Regions from separate parts of the Bacillus sp. 2175 genome, predicted to be linked through region 1. Evidence: riboswitches for the same ligand, from Rfam matches in the RefSeq annotation. Region 1 holds a riboswitch; the other holds the start of a gene.

Evidence for each region. Region 1 has a riboswitch for S-adenosylmethionine ahead of mtnK (S-methyl-5-thioribose kinase). Riboswitches for the same ligand answer to the same signal wherever they lie in the genome.
Region 2: linked by a shared signal. The riboswitch ahead of ACXKY9_RS06615 (Na+/H+ antiporter NhaC family protein) and the one ahead of mtnK (S-methyl-5-thioribose kinase) in region 1 are both predicted to bind S-adenosylmethionine.

Annotation. Positions count from the first base shown of each region.
Region 1 covers NZ_CM173819.1:3,808,689-3,819,748, forward strand. Annotated here, with positions in the region: gene ACXKY9_RS19600 (alpha/beta hydrolase) at 1-801, opposite strand, end outside; gene ACXKY9_RS19605 (ArsR/SmtB family transcription factor) at 995-1,306, opposite strand; gene gapN (NADP-dependent glyceraldehyde-3-phosphate dehydrogenase) at 1,858-3,294, shown strand; gene ACXKY9_RS19615 (ArsR/SmtB family transcription factor) at 3,532-3,894, shown strand; gene ACXKY9_RS19620 (NADH:flavin oxidoreductase/NADH oxidase family protein) at 3,911-5,143, shown strand; partial or broken gene ACXKY9_RS19625 (S-methyl-5-thioribose-1-phosphate isomerase) at 5,396-5,839, opposite strand; gene ACXKY9_RS19630 (IS4-like element IS231C family transposase) at 5,932-7,368, shown strand; partial or broken gene ACXKY9_RS19635 (s-methyl-5-thioribose-1-phosphate isomerase) at 7,497-8,144, opposite strand; gene mtnK (S-methyl-5-thioribose kinase) at 8,141-9,322, opposite strand; SAM riboswitch class I at 9,413-9,554, opposite strand; gene ACXKY9_RS19645 (carbon-nitrogen family hydrolase) at 9,626-10,489, opposite strand; gene ACXKY9_RS19650 (pyridoxal phosphate-dependent aminotransferase) at 10,504-11,060, shown strand, end outside.
Region 2 covers NZ_CM173819.1:1,209,732-1,220,846, forward strand. Annotated here, with positions in the region: gene ACXKY9_RS06590 (sodium-dependent transporter) at 1-199, shown strand, start outside; gene ACXKY9_RS06595 (hypothetical protein) at 227-391, opposite strand; gene ACXKY9_RS06600 (murein hydrolase activator EnvC family protein) at 493-1,749, opposite strand; gene gltP (glutamate/aspartate:proton symporter GltP) at 2,245-3,519, shown strand; gene ACXKY9_RS06610 (ribonuclease FAU-1 family protein) at 3,588-4,106, shown strand; SAM riboswitch class I at 4,227-4,332, shown strand; gene ACXKY9_RS06615 (Na+/H+ antiporter NhaC family protein) at 4,427-5,743, shown strand; gene ACXKY9_RS06620 (lmo0954 family membrane protein) at 5,926-6,282, shown strand; gene ACXKY9_RS06625 (PspA/IM30 family protein) at 6,330-6,992, shown strand; gene liaF (cell wall-active antibiotics response protein LiaF) at 7,099-7,839, shown strand; gene ACXKY9_RS06635 (sensor histidine kinase) at 7,839-8,894, shown strand; gene ACXKY9_RS06640 (response regulator) at 8,891-9,523, shown strand; gene ACXKY9_RS06645 (DUF3922 domain-containing protein) at 9,696-10,034, shown strand; gene brnQ3 (branched-chain amino acid transport system II carrier protein BrnQ3) at 10,059-11,115, opposite strand, start outside.

The DNA.
Region 1 (11,060 bases):
ACTTAAATGCAACGGTGTCCATCTATCTTGTTCAGGTTGTGTTAAAAGAATAGGACATACATCAAAATCTTCTGGTTCCATTGCTGGCTTGTAATTACCATAACTGTCTAGGAATCTCATGCTTGCTTTATTTGCAGCAGAGGTTTTATCACGATTAAATATTTCCATCACTTTCTCATTATTACATAAGGCACTCATTTTAGAAGCTGTACTCATTTTCATCTTAAAGTTTTCAAGTCCTATGTTACTTGCAACGCCTGCCATAGGTATTCCAACACGACTCATAAAGAGATTTTTAGCTGTTTCGTCACGAACTTGTTGATTTTTTTGATCCAAGAATGTCATACCAATGATTCCTTTAACTTTCTTGTTTTTTGCAGCAACGTGGTAAGTTTCCATCCCACCTGCACTTAAACCATACAGTACAATGGGTCTATCATCACGTTGTTGTTCATAGTCGATATAATCACTTGCTAAATCCACCCAGTCATCATACTTTACTACAGAACCTTTTTTTACTTTTGTAACTCCATAGGTAGGCATGTCAATAGCAATCGTTTCGAATCCGTCTTTTGAAAGAGGACCTCCTAAAATCATGGACATCTGTCTACCGTTTGTACCTACTCCATGTAATAAAATAACTTTAACGGGTGCGTTTTTATTTCGAAAACAGTCTAAATGTACCTCATGTCCTTTCCAATTCCACCATTCTTCTGTTGGATGATAATTATCTGTAAAGTGATATTTTTTAGGTAAATAAGCTTGTATTTCACGCCATGCACTTTGTTCACTGTATTTCATTTCGTTTCCTCCTTAAAATGTTTAAAATAAATTTCTAAAATCATTACGTTCTAATGTTCGAACACTCGAACGCTTTGCAAGTAAAATATTATTTGACTCTTTTATCTTTGTCAATAAATATTTTTTAATTCACTTTGTAGAAAAAGTAGCATTGTAAAATACTACTTTTATCATTGTGCACACTATTTTTTAATTATTTCTTTAATTGATTATCGGTTTCTAATGATTCAATTAGTTGTTTTAATAATACAATGGAGTTGTCAAGAGAAAGGGCATAATACCTTTCAGTAGCACGTTTTTGAACAGTAACTAGATTTGCGTTTAAAAGATGCTTCAAGTGGTGTGAAATAGCTGGTCTAGATAAAGAAAGTCGGTCTACTATCTGATTTACAGACATTTCTCCTTCATCATAAAGTAACACCAATATATCTTGACGATTTAGATCCTGCAGAATTGAAAAAATAGGAGTGCATTCTCTTAATATGCCTATTGTTTTTTTGCTCATGATATCTCTCCCTGTTTAATTATTCGAACCCTTGGACGTTTATTTAGTATAGAATTTTACCAATGTTTCTGTCAAAGAGTCTTTACTCTCCTATTTAGAGATATTTTGAACTCTTATGCTTTAATGTAATCTTTTGAGTTGCAATTACATATATTCCTTGCTTGTCTTTACTATAACCCTCTGCTACAAAATAATTTAACAAATGATTATTGCAGTAATGTTATCTAAGCATCGTATCACAAATACTTTTAATTTGTATATGTTTAGCCCATGAACTTATTTTAATGGTCTCCACTTTCTTTCCCGATGTTTTTTTCTTTAAATAACATGTTATGATTCAATCGTTCGAATGATTAAACAAAAGAGTAAAGGAAATGTGCGCACATGAAAAAGCAAAAGAAAATAGATATATTAGTTTTAGAAATCTTTGTGGATGAATCAATGAAAGTTAACTTTATAAAATTACTTATAAACTAAATTGAACAAATTGAATAACATAGGATAAATTATTGGGCTTTTTGATAAGAGCCAAACTTAGAGGCGGAGGAATTATGGTGGTTAATGTATATAATTTTTATGTAAATGGAGAATGGAGAGAAAGCTCTTCAGGAGAAACAATTGAAATTTCATCTCCATATTTACACGAAGTAATTGGACAAGTACAAGCAATTACTTGCGGAGAAGTAGATGAAGCAATTGCATCTGCAAAAGAAGCTCAAAAATCATGGGCTAAAGCTTCCCTACAAGATCGCGCAAAATACTTATATAAATGGGCTGATGAGCTCGTAAATATGCAGGATGAAATTGCCGATATCATTATGAAAGAAGTCGGTAAAGGCTATAAAGATGCGAAGAAAGAAGTTGTTCGTACAGCTGACTTCATTCGTTACACAATCGAAGAAGCTTTACATATGCACGGAGAAAGCATGATGGGCGATAGCTTCCCTGGCGGAACGAAATCGAAACTTGCGATCATCCAACGCGCACCACTTGGTGTTGTATTAGCAATCGCACCATTTAACTACCCGGTAAACTTATCTGCTGCAAAACTTGCACCAGCATTAATTATGGGTAATGCTGTTATTTTCAAACCAGCAACTCAAGGTGCAATTAGCGGTATTAAAATGGTTGAAGCACTTCATAAAGCTGGCCTTCCAAAAGGTCTTGTAAACGTAGCTACAGGACGCGGTTCTGCAATTGGGGACTATTTAGTAGGGCACGAAGGCATCAATATGGTATCGTTCACAGGTGGTACAAACACAGGTAAGCATTTAGCGAAAACAGCTGCAATGATTCCACTTGTATTAGAACTTGGCGGTAAAGATCCTGGTATCGTTCGTGAAGATGCTGATTTACAAGATGCTGCAAACCATATCGTAAGCGGTGCATTCTCTTACTCTGGTCAACGTTGTACAGCTATTAAGCGTGTACTTGTACACGAAAACGTAGCAGACGAGCTTGTTGACTTATTAAAAGCGCAAGTAGCGGAACTATCAGTTGGATCTCCAGAGAAAGATAGCACAATCGTTCGATTAATCGATGACAAGTCTGCTGACTTCGTTCAAGGTTTAGTTGACGACGCTGTAGAAAAAGGTGCTACGATTGTTATCGGTAACAAACGTGAGCGTAACTTAATTTACCCAACATTAATCGACCACGTAAAAGAAGAAATGAAAGTTGCTTGGGAAGAGCCATTCGGTCCAATCCTTCCAATCATCCGCGTTTCTTCAGATGAGCAAGCAATTGAAATTGCTAACAAATCAGAGTTCGGCTTACAAGCAAGTGTCTTCACAAAAGACATTAACAAAGCATTTGCAATTGCTAATAAAATCGAAACTGGTTCTGTTCAAATTAACGGACGTACAGAGCGCGGCCCTGACCACTTCCCATTCATCGGTGTAAAAGGTTCAGGTATGGGTGCACAAGGTATTCGTAAGAGCCTTGAGTCTATGACACGTGAAAAGGTAACTGTATTGAATTTTAAATAGGCAATCAAAACAAGTGGCAATAAAAAGAGGAAGCATATCCTATTTTTAGAGTCACTTGTTTTTGGATTAGATTCATAAAACTTATTACTTCAAGCAAAGCTAATTTTAAAAATAATTGTGGAAACTTACTGTAAAAATTGGGAATGAAATTCAATGGTCTCCATTTTCTTTCCCATTGATTATTCGTGAAATAATTATGATAAGATTTGAATGGTTCAATCGATTAAACGAAGGGAGATGCAGTGGATGAAGAATGTACAAAAATTGAATAAATTAACAGATGATTTTAAAGCATGCCAAACTGTCTTAACAGCGATTGGAGACTCCACACGACAATCGATCATTGTTACCTTAATTGAAGCGGGCTGTGGAGATGGAATGAGAGTAGGCGAAATCACACGTAAAACACATTTATCACGTCCTGCTGTTTCCCATCACATAAAAGTGCTAAAAGACGCAAAGGTTGTCAATGTAAGACGTGTTGCGACGATGAATTTTTATTACATTGACCCGGAAAATAATAGTTTAAAAATGGTGAAAAATTTACTTCAACAGATGGATGATTACATTGATGAGCATTGGGAGCCATCAAATAAATAAAGAAAGGATAGAAAAAATGAAAAAGACTCTTTTAAATACGACGATGAATAGATCAACTACATTCACTGTGAAAAACCGCTTTTATAAAGCTGCGATGAGTGAAACAATGGCAACAAAAAGCAATAATCCAACAGAAGAACTAGTAAAACTATATGGTCGTTGGGCACAAGGTGGGGCTGGTTTACTCATGACTGGAAATGTCATGATTGATCGTGAGGCACTTGGCGAACCGGGAAATGTCGTTATTGAAGATGAACGTGATTTAGATATCTTAAAAAGATGGGCAAAATCTGGGACGCAAAATGGGACACAGCTTTGGATGCAAATCAATCATCCCGGTAAACAATCTCCGAAAACATTATCTAAAAATCCGGTTGCTCCAAGCGCCATTCCACTTACTGGTGATATTAAAGATTTCTTCAATAAACCAAGAGAATTAACATCAGATGAAATTTGGCAGTTAATCAAACGATTTGGCAATGCCGCTCGTATTGCCAAAAAGGCTGGTTTTACTGGTGTTCAAATCCATGCAGCCCATGGTTATTTAATCAATCAATTTTTATCCCCTCATCATAATCAGCGCCAAGATGAATGGGGAGGAGATTTAAATGGGCGTATGAAATTTTTAATTGAAACCTATTATGAAATTCGTAAACAAGTCGGTGAGAAATTCCCAATCGGGTTAAAACTAAATTCTGCTGACTTTCAGCGTGGTGGTTTCACCGAGGAAGAATCGATGAAAGTACTAAAAAAAATGGACGATTTGGGTATGGATTTAATTGAAATTTCTGGTGGGAATTATGAAAATCCTAAAATGTTTGAGGGAGTACGTGAAAGTACAAAAAAACGTGAAGCATATTTTTTAGATTATGCTCAAAAGGCTCGAACACTCGTACAAGCGGTACTGGTCGTAACAGGCGGTTTCCGTTCCGAAGAAGGTATGAATGAGGCAATTGAAAGTGGAGCTGTAGACATGGTTGGCGTTGGAAAGCTATTTGCATTAAACCCTGATTTTCCAAACCAGATTATTCATGGCAATTATTACACAGTTACGATCAAGCCAATTCGAACAGGTGTGAAAAAGCTAGATAAAAAAATATCTTCTATGTTAGAGCTTACTTGGTATGAACATCAATTTAAATTGATGGGCAAAGGAAAAGAACCAAATCCTAATCATAGTGTATGGAAAACAGTACTACAAATGATAATCGAAAATGGAACAAATGCATTTCAAAAGAGACGTGCATAAATAAAATATAGTGTATTGTTATATTATTGGCTCAATACATTTCAAAATATGTTTTGAATAAAAGTAGTAATAGAGGCTATAAAAAATAGGTGTATCAACACTTTGCTTGATACACCTATTTTCATGGTTTTAATCGCTAATTGTGTTAATAAAAAACATGTCGTGATAAAAGGAGTGGATTCCCCACCTTTTTTATTATCATATAATTGTTTAACAACATGCCTTCGTGGCTAGAGTTAGCCCTAAAATCCATTATTCTTGTTCTTCAGTAAAATATGTATTAGCTTGTTTTTCAAATAATGATGCAATTTCTCGTTTATAGTCCCCGCGTATAATACCTTTCTCAGTAATAATTCCTGTAATTAATTCATTCGGCGTTATGTCAAATGCTGGATTATAAACATCCGTTCCAATTGGTGCTACTTGTTTTCCAAAGATTTTCGTAACTTCTGTTTCATCTCTTTCTTCAATAATAATTTCAGCTCCAGTTTCTTTCGTAACATCAAATGTTGACAGTGGAGCAGCAACGTAAAATGGGATATTAAAGTGCTTTGCTAAAATAGCTAAATTCATTGTCCCTATTTTATTTGCCGTATCTCCATTTGCGACAATTCGATCCGCCCCTACAATAATTGCATTTATTTCTTTCGTTTGAATAGCATGAGCTGCAGTATTATCTGTAATAAGGGTCACATCACATGCCCATCAACTTAAGAATTTGCACTACCCCCAAGTGTCAAAAAACGTTATTCTTTCTAAAAAGCTAGCTAGAAAGGATGACATTTTTTATGAATCTTTCAATTCAAGATGAATTACAACTATTTTCTGAAGAGCTGTATCGTCATTTAACCCCTTCTCTTTTGGAAGAACTCGCTAAAGAATTAGGTTTTGTAAAAAGAAAACGAAAGTTTTCAGGAAATGAATTAGCTACCATATGTATCTGGGTCAGTCAACGTACAGCGAGTGATTCTCTCGTTCGACTATGCAGTCAATTACACGCCGCCACAGGCACTCTTATGAGTCCAGAAGGACTCAATAAACGCTTTGATAAAAAAGCGGTTGAATTTTTGAAATATATTTTTTCTGCATTATGGAAAAGTAAACTTTGTAAAACATCAGCCATTTCAAGTGCAGCACTCACGTATTTTCAACGAATCCGTATTTTAGATGCGACGATTTTCCAAGTACCGAAACATTTAGCACATGTATATCCTGGGTCAGGTGGTTGTGCACAAACTGCAGGTATCAAGATTCAATTAGAATATGACTTACACAGCGGACAGTTTTTAAACTTCCAGGTAGGTCCTGGAAAAAATAATGATAAAACATTTGGAACAGATTGCTTAGATACCTTACGGCCGGGTGATCTGTGTATTCGTGATTTAGGATATTTTTCATTGGAAGACTTAGATCAAATGGATCAACGTGGCGTGTGCTATATATCAAGACTTAAGTTAAACCATACCGTCTATACGAAAAATCCATTTCCAGAATACTTTCGAAATGGGACAATCAAAAAACAGTCACAGTATATCCAAGTTGATTTAGAGAACATTATGCACACGTTAAAACCAGGACAAACGTATGAAATAAAAGAGTCGTATATTGGCAAGAATCAAAGATTATTTACAAGAGTAATTATCTACCGATTAACAGAGGAACAAATACTGGAACGTAGAAAAAAACAAAGCTATACCGAAAGTAAAAAGGGGATTACATTTTCAGAAAAGAGTAAACGATTAACGGGTATCAACATATATGTTACGAATACGCCTTGGGAAGTGGTTCCGATGGAACAAATCCATGATTTTTACTCCCTCCGCTGGCAGATCGAAATCATATTTAAAACGTGGAAATCTCTATTTCAAATTCATCATTGGCAAACTATCAAACAAGAGCGATTAGAATGCCATGTGTATGGAAAACTCATTGCCATTTTTATATGTTCTTCCACGATGTTTAAGATGCGCCAACTTCTGTTGCAAAAGCACAAAAGAGAACTAAGCGAATATAAAGCAATTGGGATGATTCAAGATCATCTATCCCTGTTATATCAAGCGATACAGAGAAACACCCGTATAATAACAAAGGTTTTAATCCGCCTGTTTACCCTACTAAAGAAAAATGGCCGGAAATCCCATCGATATGAGAAGAAAACTATCTTTGATATTATGGGTGTTGTCTATGAGTATAATGGATTGAGAAAACAAAAGAAAGCTGCATAAGAAAAAAATGAAACCCGTTAGGGTTTATTTCGTATGCTCATTTTTAAGAGGATTATACTGTTTAAAAGTTTGTTCATTTCAATTAATGGAAAACCGTAGAGTTTCTATCCTTAAGTTGATGGGCATGGGGTCACATCAATATTTGCTTGCTTCAATTCCCAGGTCGTTAAGCGACCACCTTGTAAAACTGGTCTCGTTTCACACGCATATGCATGTAAACGCACACCTTTCTCTTTTCCAATATAAAAGGGAGCTAATGCAGTTCCATATCTGGCAGTTGCGATACTTCCAGCGTTACAGATTGTTAAAATATTATCGCCATCTTTAAAACATGTTAACGCATATTCCCCAATATTTCGGCACACCTCTTCATCTTCCTGCTGAATGCGAAGCGCTTCTTCTTCTAATGTTTTTTGTGCTTCTTTTATTGTAGTAATCTCTCGAATAGATTCTCTCATACGATCAATTGCCCAAAATAAATTTACTGCTGTCGGGCGTGACGTTCCTAAATAATTACAATCTCTATTAAACTTCTTTTGAAATTCTTCAATATGTACAGTGTTATATTTTTTTGATGCAAGCGCCAAGCCAAATGCAGCTACAATTCCAATTGCAGGCGCTCCTCGTACTTCTAACATTACGATGCTTTTCCAAACCTCTTCAATAGTCGTCAATGTTTTGTATTCTGTGCTATGCGGCAATTTCGTTTGATTTAATACCGCAATTGCATCACCTTTCCAGCTTACAGATCTCGGAACAGTAACAATTGTACTCACGCTTTTACGCCCCCTGAAACTGTCTGTTGAAATAATATTCGAAACAGTTGAATATCAGCACTTTTAGATTCATATTTTATTAGTTCTTTACCTAAGGATAGCGCTTGTTTCTTAGCTTGAATTCTTGTTTCTTTATTTTCTATTTCATCTAAATCTGCTACATGAGCTAAACCAATTGTTCTACGAATCAGTTCACATCCGGCAAATCCAACTGCATCAGTAAAGATATTTTGCAAAATAATTGGTAACCATTGTTTTTCTTTCGTATATGCTTCTACACCTTCTCCAATCCATAACTTTGTAAAAGTTTCTACAAAATAACTCCACGTCTTTTCTATATGGAAAAATAGTACACTTCTTTTTTCTTCTTCTCTAGATAAAGCATTTAATAATAGATTTGCAATAAATTGACCTATGTCAAATCCAAATGGGCCATATGTCGCAAATTCTGGATCAATCACTTTCGTTTCAGAAGGTGACGAAAAAATACTACCAGTATGTAAATCACCATGAATAAGAGTTTCTTTTCTTGTTAAGAACTTATATTTATATTGTGCTACTTTTAGTTTTAAAGTTTTATCACTCCAAAGTTCATCAACCACGAGCTGTAAATCTGGCTCATAATCATTTGTATCATAATGTCCAAACGGATCTGTAAACACTAAATCCTCTGTAATTTTACAAAGGTCCGGATTTACAAAGGTACCTTCTAGTACCCTCTTCTCTTCTGACTGTAAACCAAAATCTGAAGTATAAAATAAAACATGTGCTAGAAAACGGCCGATATGCTGGGATAAAAGCGGATATTCTTCTCCGTCTATTAATCCTTTTCTTGTAATTGTTAGTCTTGATAAGTCTTCTATTACCGTTATCGCTAACTCTTCATCATGACTGTACACTACTGGAACATAATCCGGTACATACTGCGCAAAAATTTGTAATGCCTTGCTTTCAATCGTTGCTCTTTTTATAGACAATGGCCAGCTTTCACCAACTACTTTCGCATAAGGCAGTGCTTGTTTTATTATAATTGATTTCTCTCCATCATCTAATTTGAACACGTAATTTAAGTTTCCGTCTCCAATTTCATGACAAACGACATTTGCCTTCGCTTCAAAATAGCCATGATCTTTCGCATATTGTACAGCTGTTATTTCTGTTAATGAATAATATCCCATCGTCTTCTCCCCCTTTTTAAATTCAGAGGTTTTTCTAACATAGAAAAACCTCTTTCCACTAAGAAAGAGGTTTGAAGTTTATCTTCTCCCCTCTTATCTGCCAGAAGGTTTTACTTTCTGCTGGAATTAGCACCGTGCCTTTTGGCGTAATAAACGCCCCATTTCACAATGGTATTACGGTCGGTTGCTGGGCTTCATCGGGCCAAATCCCTCCACCTGCTCTTGATAAGAGTTGTATAATTTTTTGAATTTTTAACTTTATGTTGAAGACTATACCAAGAATAAAAATCACTTGTCAACATTTTATTTGTATAATTCTGGACGGCGATCCGCAAAAACCGGAATTCCTTTACGTACTTCTTTAATTTTCTCGAATTCAAGCTCTCCAAATAAAATTGATTCCTCTTCATTCGCCTCTACTACAACTTCACCCCAAGGGTCCACAATTAAAGAATGACCCGCAAATACATTATTTGGATCCTTTCCTGCTCTATTACACGCAACAACATAACACTGATTTTCAACTGCTCTTGCTTGCAATAGCAAACGCCAATGTGCTAAACGAACTAATGGCCATTCTGCTACAACAAATAATACTTTTGCCCCTTTAGCAGTATGGACACGCATCCACTCTGGAAAACGAATATCATAACAAATTGTTCCAGCGCATTCGACATCATCTAGCTTAAATTCGCCCGTACCATTACCGGCTATTAAATATTTATGTTCATCCATAAGCTGAAATAAATGTACTTTACTATATTCGTTGACTAGCTGTCCTTCATTATTTACAACATACATCGTATTTGTAACGCCTTGCTCTGTTTGCTTTGCTATAGAACCACCAACAATATGTATATCATATTGCTTCGCCCATTCTATTAACTTTTCTTTCGTTTCCACTCCATCCCTATCTGCAATTTCAGAAAGTCTCGTTAAATCATATCCTGTTGTCCATAGTTCTGGTAAGACGATAACATCTGGCCTTTCCTTCATAGCTTCGCTTATTTTATTTTTAGCATTCTCAATATTTTTTTCTACATCTCCAAAAACAATATCCATTTGAATACATGCGACTTTCATTTTTTCAGCCCCATTCTTATTTTTTTCTTTACAAAATACTGGAAAGATTATATCATTTGTCACTAGAATTGTAACAACTTTCAAAAGAGGTGGAAAGTATGAAATTATTTCAACCTTCTGAGATAGTAACATCATTGCCAACACAATTTTTCGCTTCACTTGTTGCAAAAGTTAACAAAGTCGTTGCAGCTGGTCACGATGTTATTAATCTAGGTCAAGGTAATCCAGATCAACCAACACCGCAGCATATCGTAAAAGCTTTACAAGATGCTGCCGAAAAGACCATTCATCATAAATATCCGCCATTTCGCGGACATGAAAGCTTAAAGGAAGCCGTGGCTACATTCTATAAACGTGAATACGGCGTCGAATTAAACCCAAAAACTGAAGTTGCTATTTTGTTTGGCGGGAAGGCTGGACTAGTAGAATTACCGATTTGTTTTACAAATCCTGGTGATACGATTCTCGTTCCGGATCCAGGTTATCCAGATTATTTATCCGGGGTTGCTTTAGCAAAAGCACACTTTGAAACAATGCCGCTTATTGCAGAAAATAACTTTTTACCAGATTATACAAACATTGATGACTCTATTGCAGAGCGTGCAAAATTAATGTTTTTAAACTATCCAAATAATCCTACCGGTGCTACTGCATC
Region 2 (11,115 bases), 2.6 Mb from region 1:
GCCGTTAGGAGTACTAGCTATTTCATTATTTGTACCAAATAAAATGAGTAAAGAGTTATTGATGAAAGAATTAGAAGTGACGGAAACGAAGGGGAAAACGTTATTTAACATTTGGTTCTTCTTACTTCGTTATGTTATTCCGGTAACTGTAATAATTGTATTTTTAAATGCGATAGGTGTATTTAAAATGTTTGCATAAAAAAAGGCGGGGATCTCCCGTCTTTTTTTATGTGGATGTTGATGAGTGTAATAAACGATTATATGCTTTATAGGCTGTAGTGACTGCAAGGAATGAACCGATTAAAAATAATACTGAGCCGCCAAATGTAAATATCCGGCCAATATACGTCTCTCTAGCTTCTTCTATTTTTTGTTGTAATTGCGTATTCATATTGATCACCCCGTAAACTATAGGCATTTAGTTATAGTCTATGTAGAATGCCTATATTGTGTGAAGTGTAAATAAAAAACCTCGGTAGGCACCGAGGTTTTTTATAATCCGATATAAGGAGATGGGTCAACTGCGTTTGTCTTGCCGACATTCCATTCTCCAAGATGAAGTTCGAAGTGTAAATGTTGTCCGTATGATTGGCCCGTGTTTCCCATAAATCCAAGCTGATCGCCTTGTTTTACAGTTTGTCCATTCGATACAGAACGGCTATTCATATGAGCATATACTGTCGTATATGTTTTTCCGTTTATACGGTGAGATAAATACACTACGTTTCCGTAACTAGATGATAATTCTGAACGAATAACAACGCCATCTGCAGCGGCGATAATTGGAACCGTTCCCGAAGCAGCGATGTCAATTCCTTTATGGTTATCTAAAGAACGTACACCAAATCCGGAAGTTTTTGATCCAGCTGCTGGTTTGATAAAGCCACCGATGTTTGTATCATGTGGTGTTGGGGCCGCTTGAGTTGCTTGAGCAGATTTAGTAGCTTGTTGTTTGCGAGCCTCTTCTGCCTGGCGAGCTTCTTCGGCCCGTTTTTCTTCTTCAATTGCTTTTTGAACAGCTTGACGTTGATTTTCTAAAATGCCTTTGGATTCTTCTAATCCTTCAATCTCTGAATCTACTTTTGCTACTTTCGTATGTAGATCGTTAATAAGAGTTTGTTGCTGTTGTTGGTTATTTTGTAATTCTTGCTGTTTTTGTTCTAGTTTTTGCTCAGATTCTTTCAGTTGTTGTTCTTTTTTCTCAACAGCCTCTTTTTCTGACGTTACAGCATTTTGATCAGATGTTTGTTTTTTTACAATATCTGTATCGTTGTTTAATATTAAACTTACGGAGTACATATTATCAACAAGATCGGCAATATTTGAAGAATTTGTTAGTACCTCTGTAATGATATTTGTACGAGGTTTTTCTTGCATAGATTGTAATCGTTGTTTAATAACTTCCTGACGTGTATCTATGTTTGTTTGTAATTGTTCTATATGTTTCTTTTTGTCAGCAATTACTTGTTGAGTTTTGCTAATTTCTTTTTTTGTATCGTTTAATTCAGCTTCGTTTTTATTAATAGAAGTAGTTAATTCATCAATTTTCTTCTGTAATTCTTGAATTTCTTTTTCTATTTGTTCTTTCTCGACTGATTTATTTTGTAAGTCACTTTGTTTGCCTTCTAATTCAGATTGAATGTTAGATAATTTATCTTGATTTGTTTCAGCGTATACGGGTGAAAGTAACGGGGAAGCAAAAATCGTTCCTGCTGCTAAAACACTAAACGCTGCAAATTTCTTTTTCATAGTTGTCTGACTCCTTTCTCTATGAATGTTATATATCATAAGAAGAAGAGTGTCTATCGTTGTAATCATAATGTAAAGAAAACTTTATAAAATTGCTAAGTTTTGTCGGAATTTATCATTTTTCAACTGTAATTGTCATAGTACATACATTTTATTCATATGTGTAACAAAGGTATATTTTGGAATTAATCTGTAAAATGAAGAAGGAAAGTAATCGTTTTTATGAGGTGAAATATTACTTGGAAAGCTAATAAAACACTAGTGAGGAATCGTTCTCATGTTAGGTTTTCTGACATGGGTCTGCTTTTTGTCAAGAAAATTATTTGTGTTCGGGCAAAGTTATTTTGTTGTCAGATTTAAATTTTTGATTTATGATTTTTAACAGGGACAAAATGTAGTGAATTGTCGAATAATATGTAATACTCTTAATTTCTTAGTTTTATAGAGATAGAATGAGAGATAGAGTGACACATCGAAGAGGGGGTTACAACAAATATGAAAAGAATAGGACTTGCATGGCAAATATTAATAGGGCTTGCGCTTGGTATTGCGGTTGGGGCGATTTTCTTTGATAATCCAGCTGTTGTGAAGTACTTACAACCAATTGGTGATATTTTCATCCGATTAATTAAAATGATTGTTGTACCGATTGTTGTAGCAAGTATTGTTGTTGGGGTTGCTGGTGTTGGCGATGTTAAAAAACTAGGTCGACTAGGCGGAAAAACAATTCTTTACTTTGAAATTATTACAACAATTGCAATTATTGTTGGTCTATTAATAGCGAATATTTTCCAACCAGGAAAAGGCGTAAATATGGAGCAGTTAACAAAGACAGATATTTCGAAATATACACATACGACAGAGCAAGTACAAAGTCATTCATTTGCAGATACATTTGTAAATATTGTTCCAACGAACATTATGAAGTCGTTAGCTGACGGAGATATGCTTGCTATTATCTTCTTCTCTGTACTATTTGGTTTAGGTGTAGCAGCAATTGGTGAAAGAGGAAGACCAGTTCTTCAATTTTTCCAAGGTGTAGCTGACGCAATGTTTTACGTAACAAACCAAGTTATGAAATTTGCACCATTTGGTGTGTTTGCACTAATTGGTGTTACAGTTTCTACATTTGGTCTTGCTTCATTAATTCCATTAGGGAAATTACTAATTGTCGTATATGGGGCAATGATCTTCTTCGTCGTAGTTGTCTTAGGCCTTACAGCGAAAATATTTGGAATTAACATTTTCCAATTCTTTAAGATTTTAAAAGACGAGCTGATCTTAGCGTATTCTACAGCAAGCTCAGAAACAGTTTTACCAAAAATCATGGAGAAAATGGAGAAATTCGGTTGTCCGAAAGCAATTACATCTTTCGTTATTCCGACAGGTTATTCATTTAACTTAGATGGATCAACTTTATATCAAGCAATTGCGGCTATTTTCTTAGCGCAAATGTACGGTATTGATTTATCTATTACACAACAAATTACATTATTGCTTGTATTAATGGTTACATCAAAAGGTATCGCAGGTGTACCGGGCGTATCATTCGTTGTATTATTAGCGACACTTGGTACAGTAGGTATTCCACCTGAAGGCTTAGCGTTCATTGCTGGTATTGACCGTATTTTAGATATGGCTCGTACAGCAGTTAACGTTGTAGGAAACTCTTTAGCAGCTGTAGTTATGTCTAAGTGGGAAGGTCAATATGACGCTGAAAAAGGACAAGCTTATTTAAAAGAGATTTCTGAAAAGGGTCAAGCGGCTTAATTATAATATGAACAAGCTCTCACATAATATGTGGGAGCTTTTCTGTATATAGAAGAGGAGCAGACATAATGAAACGTAAATATGGTGACGGTTCTTCGTGGAAGAGGCTAATAGAAAAGAGTTATACGGTTAAGCAAGTGGAAGAGGGAATGCTCGGAATACTGGATATAAAAAAGGTGAGAGAGCCTAGTTGTAAAGAATATGATGGTGAAGAACTTTGTATTGCAGCGGATCAGTATACGTGGGTTCAATATTTTATAGAAGGGAAAAACTTTGCGATTACCGCTATGTTAGATGATCAGAAAAAATTAGTGCAATATTATATCGATGTGGCGAAAGAATATAAAATAGACGATCGTGGTTTACCGTATTTTGATGATTTATATTTAGATGTAGTATTATTACCTAGCGGTAAGGTGTATGTATTAGATGAAGAGGAGCTAGAGGATGCTTATAAAAGTGTCGATGTCACGAAGGAAGAGTATGAGTTAGCTTGGTACACTACGAAATGGATATTAGCAGCAATAAAAAATAATGAATTTTATTGGATTTCAATGTTGAAAGAAGAAATAGAAAAGTTAAAATGATTGTTGTATTCGAATTTTTGTATAATTACCAAAAAAATCTATACAAAAAATAATTGACTTTTGTTTTGTAAGCGAGTAAAGTTAGGAAAGAAATTATTATTAAAAAATAAATATGAAACCTTCTTATAAAGAGAGGCGGAGGGACTGGCCCTACGATGCCTCGGCAGCGGACTCGATTTCAGAGTGCTGTGCCAAATCCAGCAAGCGTGTGCTTGAAAGATGAGAAGAGTGTTTCTTATAGATGTATAAGACCTCTTCTCATCGGAAGAGGTCTTTTGTTATTCATTAGAAAAAGGTTGAAACTAGGGAGAGATGATACTTTGAAAGAAACGAGAGGAAATGGTTTAGCTTTATTACCACTTGGGATATTTTTGGCGCTATTTATTGGTTCTGGAATTATTACAGGTGATTTCTATAAATTGCCGATACTTGTAGCGATCTCAATTGCTGTAGGAGTCGCTTTAATGATGAATCGTAAAGAAAGTTTTAATGTGAAAGTAGAGCGGTTCGCTAAAGGTGCAGGAAATCCGGATATTATGATTATGGTATTAATTTTTGTGCTTGCAGGTGCATTTTCTGAAACTGCTAAAGGAATGGGCGGAGTAGACTCAACTGTTAATTTAGCATTAACTATTTTACCGCCAGGATTTATCGTAGCTGGAATCTTTGTTATTGGTGCATTTATTTCATTAGCGATGGGAACTTCAATGGGAACAATTGCAGCATTAGCGCCGATTGCTGTAGGTATTAGTGGTCAAACTGATATCTCAATTGCGCTTGCAATGGCTACTGTTGTTGGCGGAGCGATGTTTGGTGATAATTTATCATTTATTTCAGATACAACAATCGCAGCTGTTCGTTCACAAGGAACAGAAATGAAAGATAAGTTTAAAACGAACTTTTTAATTGTGTTACCAGCGGCTATTATTACAATTGTACTATTAGTAATAGTTACTTCAGGGAGTGACACGCAGATTAAAGCACATAGCTTTGATTGGATAAAGATTTTACCGTACGCAGGAGTACTAATTACAGCGCTACTTGGCTGGAATGTACTTATTGTATTAACTGGTGGAACTGTACTATCTGGTGTTATCGGTCTTATAGATGGAAGTTACACGTTAGAAAGTTTCTTTAAAAGTGTAACGACTGGAATGGGCGGTATGATGGAGTTAGTATTACTTGCTATATTAATTGGCGGTATGGTTGAATTAATCCAATATAATGGTGGTATTCAATATTTAATGAATGTATTAACACGTAATATTCGTTCGAAAAAAGGAGCGGAATTTGGTATTGCTGGTTTAGTGAGTATGACGAATATGTGTACAGCGAATAATACGATTTCAATTATTTTTACAGGCCCGCTTGCAAAAAATATTGCAGATCAATATGAAATAGACCCTCGTAAATCAGCGAGTGTATTAGATCTTTTCTCATGTTGTGTGCAAGGATTAATTCCGTACGGTGCCCAAATGTTAACGGCAGCAGGATTTGCAGCGTTATCTCCAGTTGAATTGTTACCGTATGCGTTTTATCCAATTTTAGTTGGAGTATGTGGGATTGTTTCTATTTTAATTGGGTTTCCAAGGTTTTCGAAAGTAGCTAAGAAAAAAGAGTATCATAAAACTGCTTAATTTAATATGAATGTTAGTAATTAAAAAAAGTGCAGAGAATAGACTCTGCACTTTTTTTTTGCGTAAAGGGCTGAATATGACTCGGTCTTAAGTCTGAGTTAAAAACGGTTCTTAAGCTCGTTATGGAAAGATGAAAAAATAGTTAAGATAAGAGTATCAAATCGAAGGGAGGCAAGCACAAGATGAAACAATTTCTAGCGTTTATCGCAGCCGGTATTTTGGCTTTAATTGCTCTTGGTAGTCTTGCTGGTATTGTAGGATTCGCAATCGGAGCAGGAGTTGTATATTGGAGCTATAAATCATTTGTGCGAGCTAAATCATTTTTTGGAAAGTTAGCTTGGGGTATTGTTGGTTTAATCGGTTTATCCATTGCACTTTCTCATTCGCCAGCATTAATCGGTATCGCTGCTTTAGTGGTTTTATACTACGGATACCGTGAGTGGAAAAAAGAAAAAGATGTAGTTGTTGAATCTGCTCCAGAAAGTTCTAAATCATATAGCAACTTTGAAGATGAGTGGAACAAATTAATGAAAAACTAAAACAATAAATCAAATTATAATTAAAGTAGAAGAGAGGAAGATTTATAATGAAACAATCTTTATTCGGACGTGTACGCGATGCAATTTTAGCTGATTTTCATAACGTGTTAGATGAGAAGGAAAGAAAAAATCCAATTGCGATGTTAAACCAATATTTACGTGATAGTGAGCGTGAAATAACAAAAATTGAGAAGTTAATTGAGCGTCATAAAACATTAAAATCTAACTTTGCTCGTGAGCTTGAGCAAGCACGTTATTTCGTTAATAAAAGATCAAAGCAAGCTATCATTGCTCAAGAAGCAGGTGAATTACAATTGCACGAACGTGCGTTAGAAGAGGTAGCTTATTATGAAGGGCAAGTAACTCGATTAGAAGAAATGTATGCAGGTGTTGTAGAGCAAATTGATGAGTTAGAGCGTCGTCTTTCTGAAATGAAAAATAAATTAAAAGAAATGCACGCAAAGCGTATGGAACTAATGGCACGTGAAAATATGGCACATGCAAATCGTCGTATGAATACTGCGATGCATAAAATGGATGAAAATAATCCATTCTTACGATTTGAAGAGATTGAAGATCATATTCGTGACTTAGAAACTCGTATGAATGAAGAGCATGAGCGTGACACATTTGATATGAAAATTGCAAAACTTGAGCGTGAAATGAAAGAAAAGAATGATGTATCGTTAACGAAAGAGTTAACAAAATAATAGTAGTATATTATAAAACAGGCTTATGATATAGTGATAGGAGAAAAGGTGTTGGAAAGCAATGCCTTTTCTTCTATGTATATGTGACAAGAAGGGGGGAGCTGAAATGAAGAAACATTTTTCAAAGACACAATTAATGGGGATGCTCCTCATCATATTTGGGTTCGGTCTTTTTCTTGATATGATACTTGGACATTTTGAACCAGGTGGTCTCATTTTTGCATTTATTATGCTTATGTTTGGAAGGCATTATCGTAAAAAGAATCGTTATGTACGGGGAAATGTATTTTTATTTGTTGGTGGTATCGTATTTTTATTCTTCTTATTTTCATCAGCAGCATTTGTTCTTGTCGTATTTGCTTGTTTAGCTTTAATTGGTTATCAATTGATTCAACAAGGGCATCAGCAAAAAGCAATGAAGGTTGAAATTAAAGAAAAAGGGATGATAGACGAAGAGAAGCAAATATATCGTACAGAACCATATTTAAAAAATATGTTTGTAGGCAATGTGCGAATGATGGATCATATTTATGAACTTGAGGATATTAATGTTCAATATGGTGCTTGTGATGTGGAAATAGATTTAACAACTGCTATGATTCCAGAAGGGGAAACGGTAATTGTTATTCGAGGTGTCGTTGGTAATATTCGTTTATATGTGCCATATGATATTGAACTTTCTTTAAATCATTCTGTTATTGTCGGGCGTGTGCTCTTGCCAGGTTATGAAGAGACAGGGTTTAACCGCAATGTTACATTTAGAACAGAGCAGTATAAAGAGGCTCCTCGACGTATTAAAATTATTTCTTCGCTTGTCGTAGGCGACACGGAAGTGAGGAAAGTATAATGAAGAAACAAAAAAATATTTCGTGGATGTATATTCGTTATTCTATGTTGTCCTCTGTTAGTATCGCACTCATTTGTACAATTGTATATGTATGGAAAAGCGAGCAACAAGTGTATGATTTATTATGGAAGGAATCCATCGCTTCTGTTCCAATTGGCTTGTTTATTATGACTACAAGTTTACTTATCGGGGGAATTGTAGGATATGCAATCGGTTACTATATAGAGCAGCGTATACAAGGATTAAATACGTTTCTATTTGAAGTAGAGCGAGGGAATTTTCCGAGCGATGTTTCGTTTACTGCAGATGATGAATTTCATGAAGTGGAACGAAAAGTAATCGTTCTGGCTCGTCGATTAGAGGAGCAAGCTGGACTCTTTCAAAAAGTAACGAATGAACGAGCTCATTGGAATGAAGAGATGAGACAAGAAGCGATTTCTCAAGAAAGGCATCGTTTAGCAAGGGAGTTGCATGATTCAGTAAGTCAGCAGCTTTTCGCAATGTCGATGATGATGTCAGCGATTAATGAACAAATAACTGAATTTCCAGATGTGACAAAAAAACAATTGCAACTTGTTGAAAATATGGTTGTAAATGCTCAATCAGAAATGAGAGCATTGCTCCTTCATTTACGTCCTGTACAATTGGAAGGTAAGAAACTGACAGAAGGTATAGAGGAATTATTAACGGAATTATCGCGAAAACAACATATGAAAATTGAATGGCTTATTGAGCCAATAGAATTAAAAAAAGGTGTAGAAGATCATTTATTCCGTATTGTGCAAGAGGCGCTATCAAACACGTTGCGACACGCGAAGGCAAAGAAAACAGAAGTGCGCCTTCGAAAAATTGATCAATATGCGATTTTAAAAATCATTGATGACGGCGTTGGGTTTGAAGTAGGGGTTAATAAGGCTGGTTCATATGGCCTAAGATCGATGCAAGAGCGTGTTCATGAAATTGGTGGGACACTTAAGGTACTTAGTTTCCCGGCCAAAGGTACACAAATAGAAGTAAAAGTACCGATTATGATTGAGAGAGGGGGAGAAGTATGATAAAAGTATTGCTTGTCGATGATCATGAAATGGTTCGTATGGGTGTATCGGCATATTTATCTACACAGCCAGATATTGAAGTAGTAGGGGAAGCTGAGAATGGAAGAAAAGGATCACAATTAGCATTGCAATTAAGGCCGGATATTATTTTAATGGACCTTGTTATGGATGAGATGGACGGTGTCGAAGCAACACGCGCTATTATTCAAGAATGGCCAGAAGCAAAAATTGTAGTTGTAACAAGCTTTTTAGATGACGAAAAATTGTATCCTGTTATTGAGGCTGGGGCGACCAGCTACTTATTAAAAACATCAAGAGCAAGTGATATTGCTGATGCTGTACGAGCTACTTATGATGGAGAAACAGTATTAGAGCCGAAAGTTACCGGGAAAATGATGTCCCGTATGCGTCAAAAGAAAGAGCAACCTTTGCATGATGATTTAACGGAAAGAGAGTTTGAGATTTTGTTATTAATTGCAGAGGGAAAAAGTAATCAAGAGATTGCGGACGAGTTATTTATTGCACTGAAAACGGTAAAGACACATGTGAGTAATATATTAAATAAATTGAATGTAAGTGACCGTACTCAGGCGGTTATTTATGCATTTAGGCATCAATTAACGAAGTGATAAAGTGAAACTTTAATCAGTGGGAGGTTGTTCCTCTCCCACTGATTATCAGCCCTCACCAATCGGGCTTTTACGGGCAGTTAATGCGGGATAAAGTGAAACTTTAATTGGCGGGGAATTCCTCGCTGATTATTGGCTCGATACAATATAGATTTGGTGTTAAAACAATTGAATGTTTTTATTGACGATAAATAATGTAAGCGTTATCATTGAGGTGTTAACAGTACATATAAAGGGGAGAATGTATATGTTAGTTCAAACTATATTCGGAATGGATAAGTCTAAAAAATTAGGGGATTATGTGAACGCATTACAAGCGCTTTGTGAACAATATAATGTTGAAACAGATAAAATTGCGATTATTGAGGCAACAGAGGAATACTATTTATTTTTAGTAAAGCAAGAAGAGCACTATGATGTTGTCAAGGTAGAAACAGTTGATACGAATATTGAATATTATACGAAGGCTTATAAAATAAGCAGTTTTAATCATACTGCGTATCAAATGTAAAAAAACTCCCTTTTGGGAGTTTTTTTAGGAGGCTTTTACTTCGTGAGATTCGGTTACTAATGGAACTTTTTTCGTACCGCTTAACTTAGCCATTGCAAGACCAATAAGAGCTCCTGCTAATGCTGGTATTAGCCAACCGATTCCTTCATTATATAAAGGGATAAATTCAAAATATGGTGTGATAAATGAAACTGAAATACCACCTTGTTTTAATCCATCAAATACGCTCACTACAGCTGCTCCAATTAAAGCACCTACATAAACAGAGCGATATCCACCGAAGTATTTATGAAGCAATGATAGTAGTACGAGTACAATCGCAATTGGATACACAACAAGTAGAATTGGAACAGAGATTGCGATAATTTTCGTTAAACCTAAGTTGGCAACTAGTAATCCTAATGCGCAAATGATACTCGCGAACGTTTTGTATGAAAATGTAGTCAATAATGTTGAAAAATATTGGCTGCACGCAGATACGAGTCCAACGCATGTCGTTAAACAAGCGAGTGTAACGATAAGAGATAATAGGAGCAAACCGTATGGACCGAATAATTGTTGTACGATAACAGTAAGTAGCTGTCCGCCATTTTTTGCATATCCGAGCGAGACGCTAGTTGCCCCAAGCCAGCCGAGTGCACCGTATACAAGTACGAGCCCTGTAGAGGCAATAAGCCCTGCTTTTGCTGTGGCGATGGCAATGGACTTACGATCATTCACACCTTTAGAGCGAATTGCATTTACAACGATAATTCCGAATGCAAGTGCTGAAATAGTGTCCATTGTTAAGTAGCCTTCCATAAAGCCTTTGAAGATTGGAGAAGTTTGATACTCTTGCATTGCTGGTCCTGATTGCCCAAGTGGTGTAAATACACTTTTAACAAACAATAAGAAAATAGAGAGTAATAAAATAGGTGTTAATACATTTCCAATACGATCAACAAGTTTAGATGGATTCAAACTCAGCCAAAATACGATAGTAAAGAAGATGATTGTATATACAAATAGCACTAGGCTGCTAGAGCGGATTGTTTCTGGTAAGAAAGAACTAACACCCATTTCATAAGCGACATTTGCAACA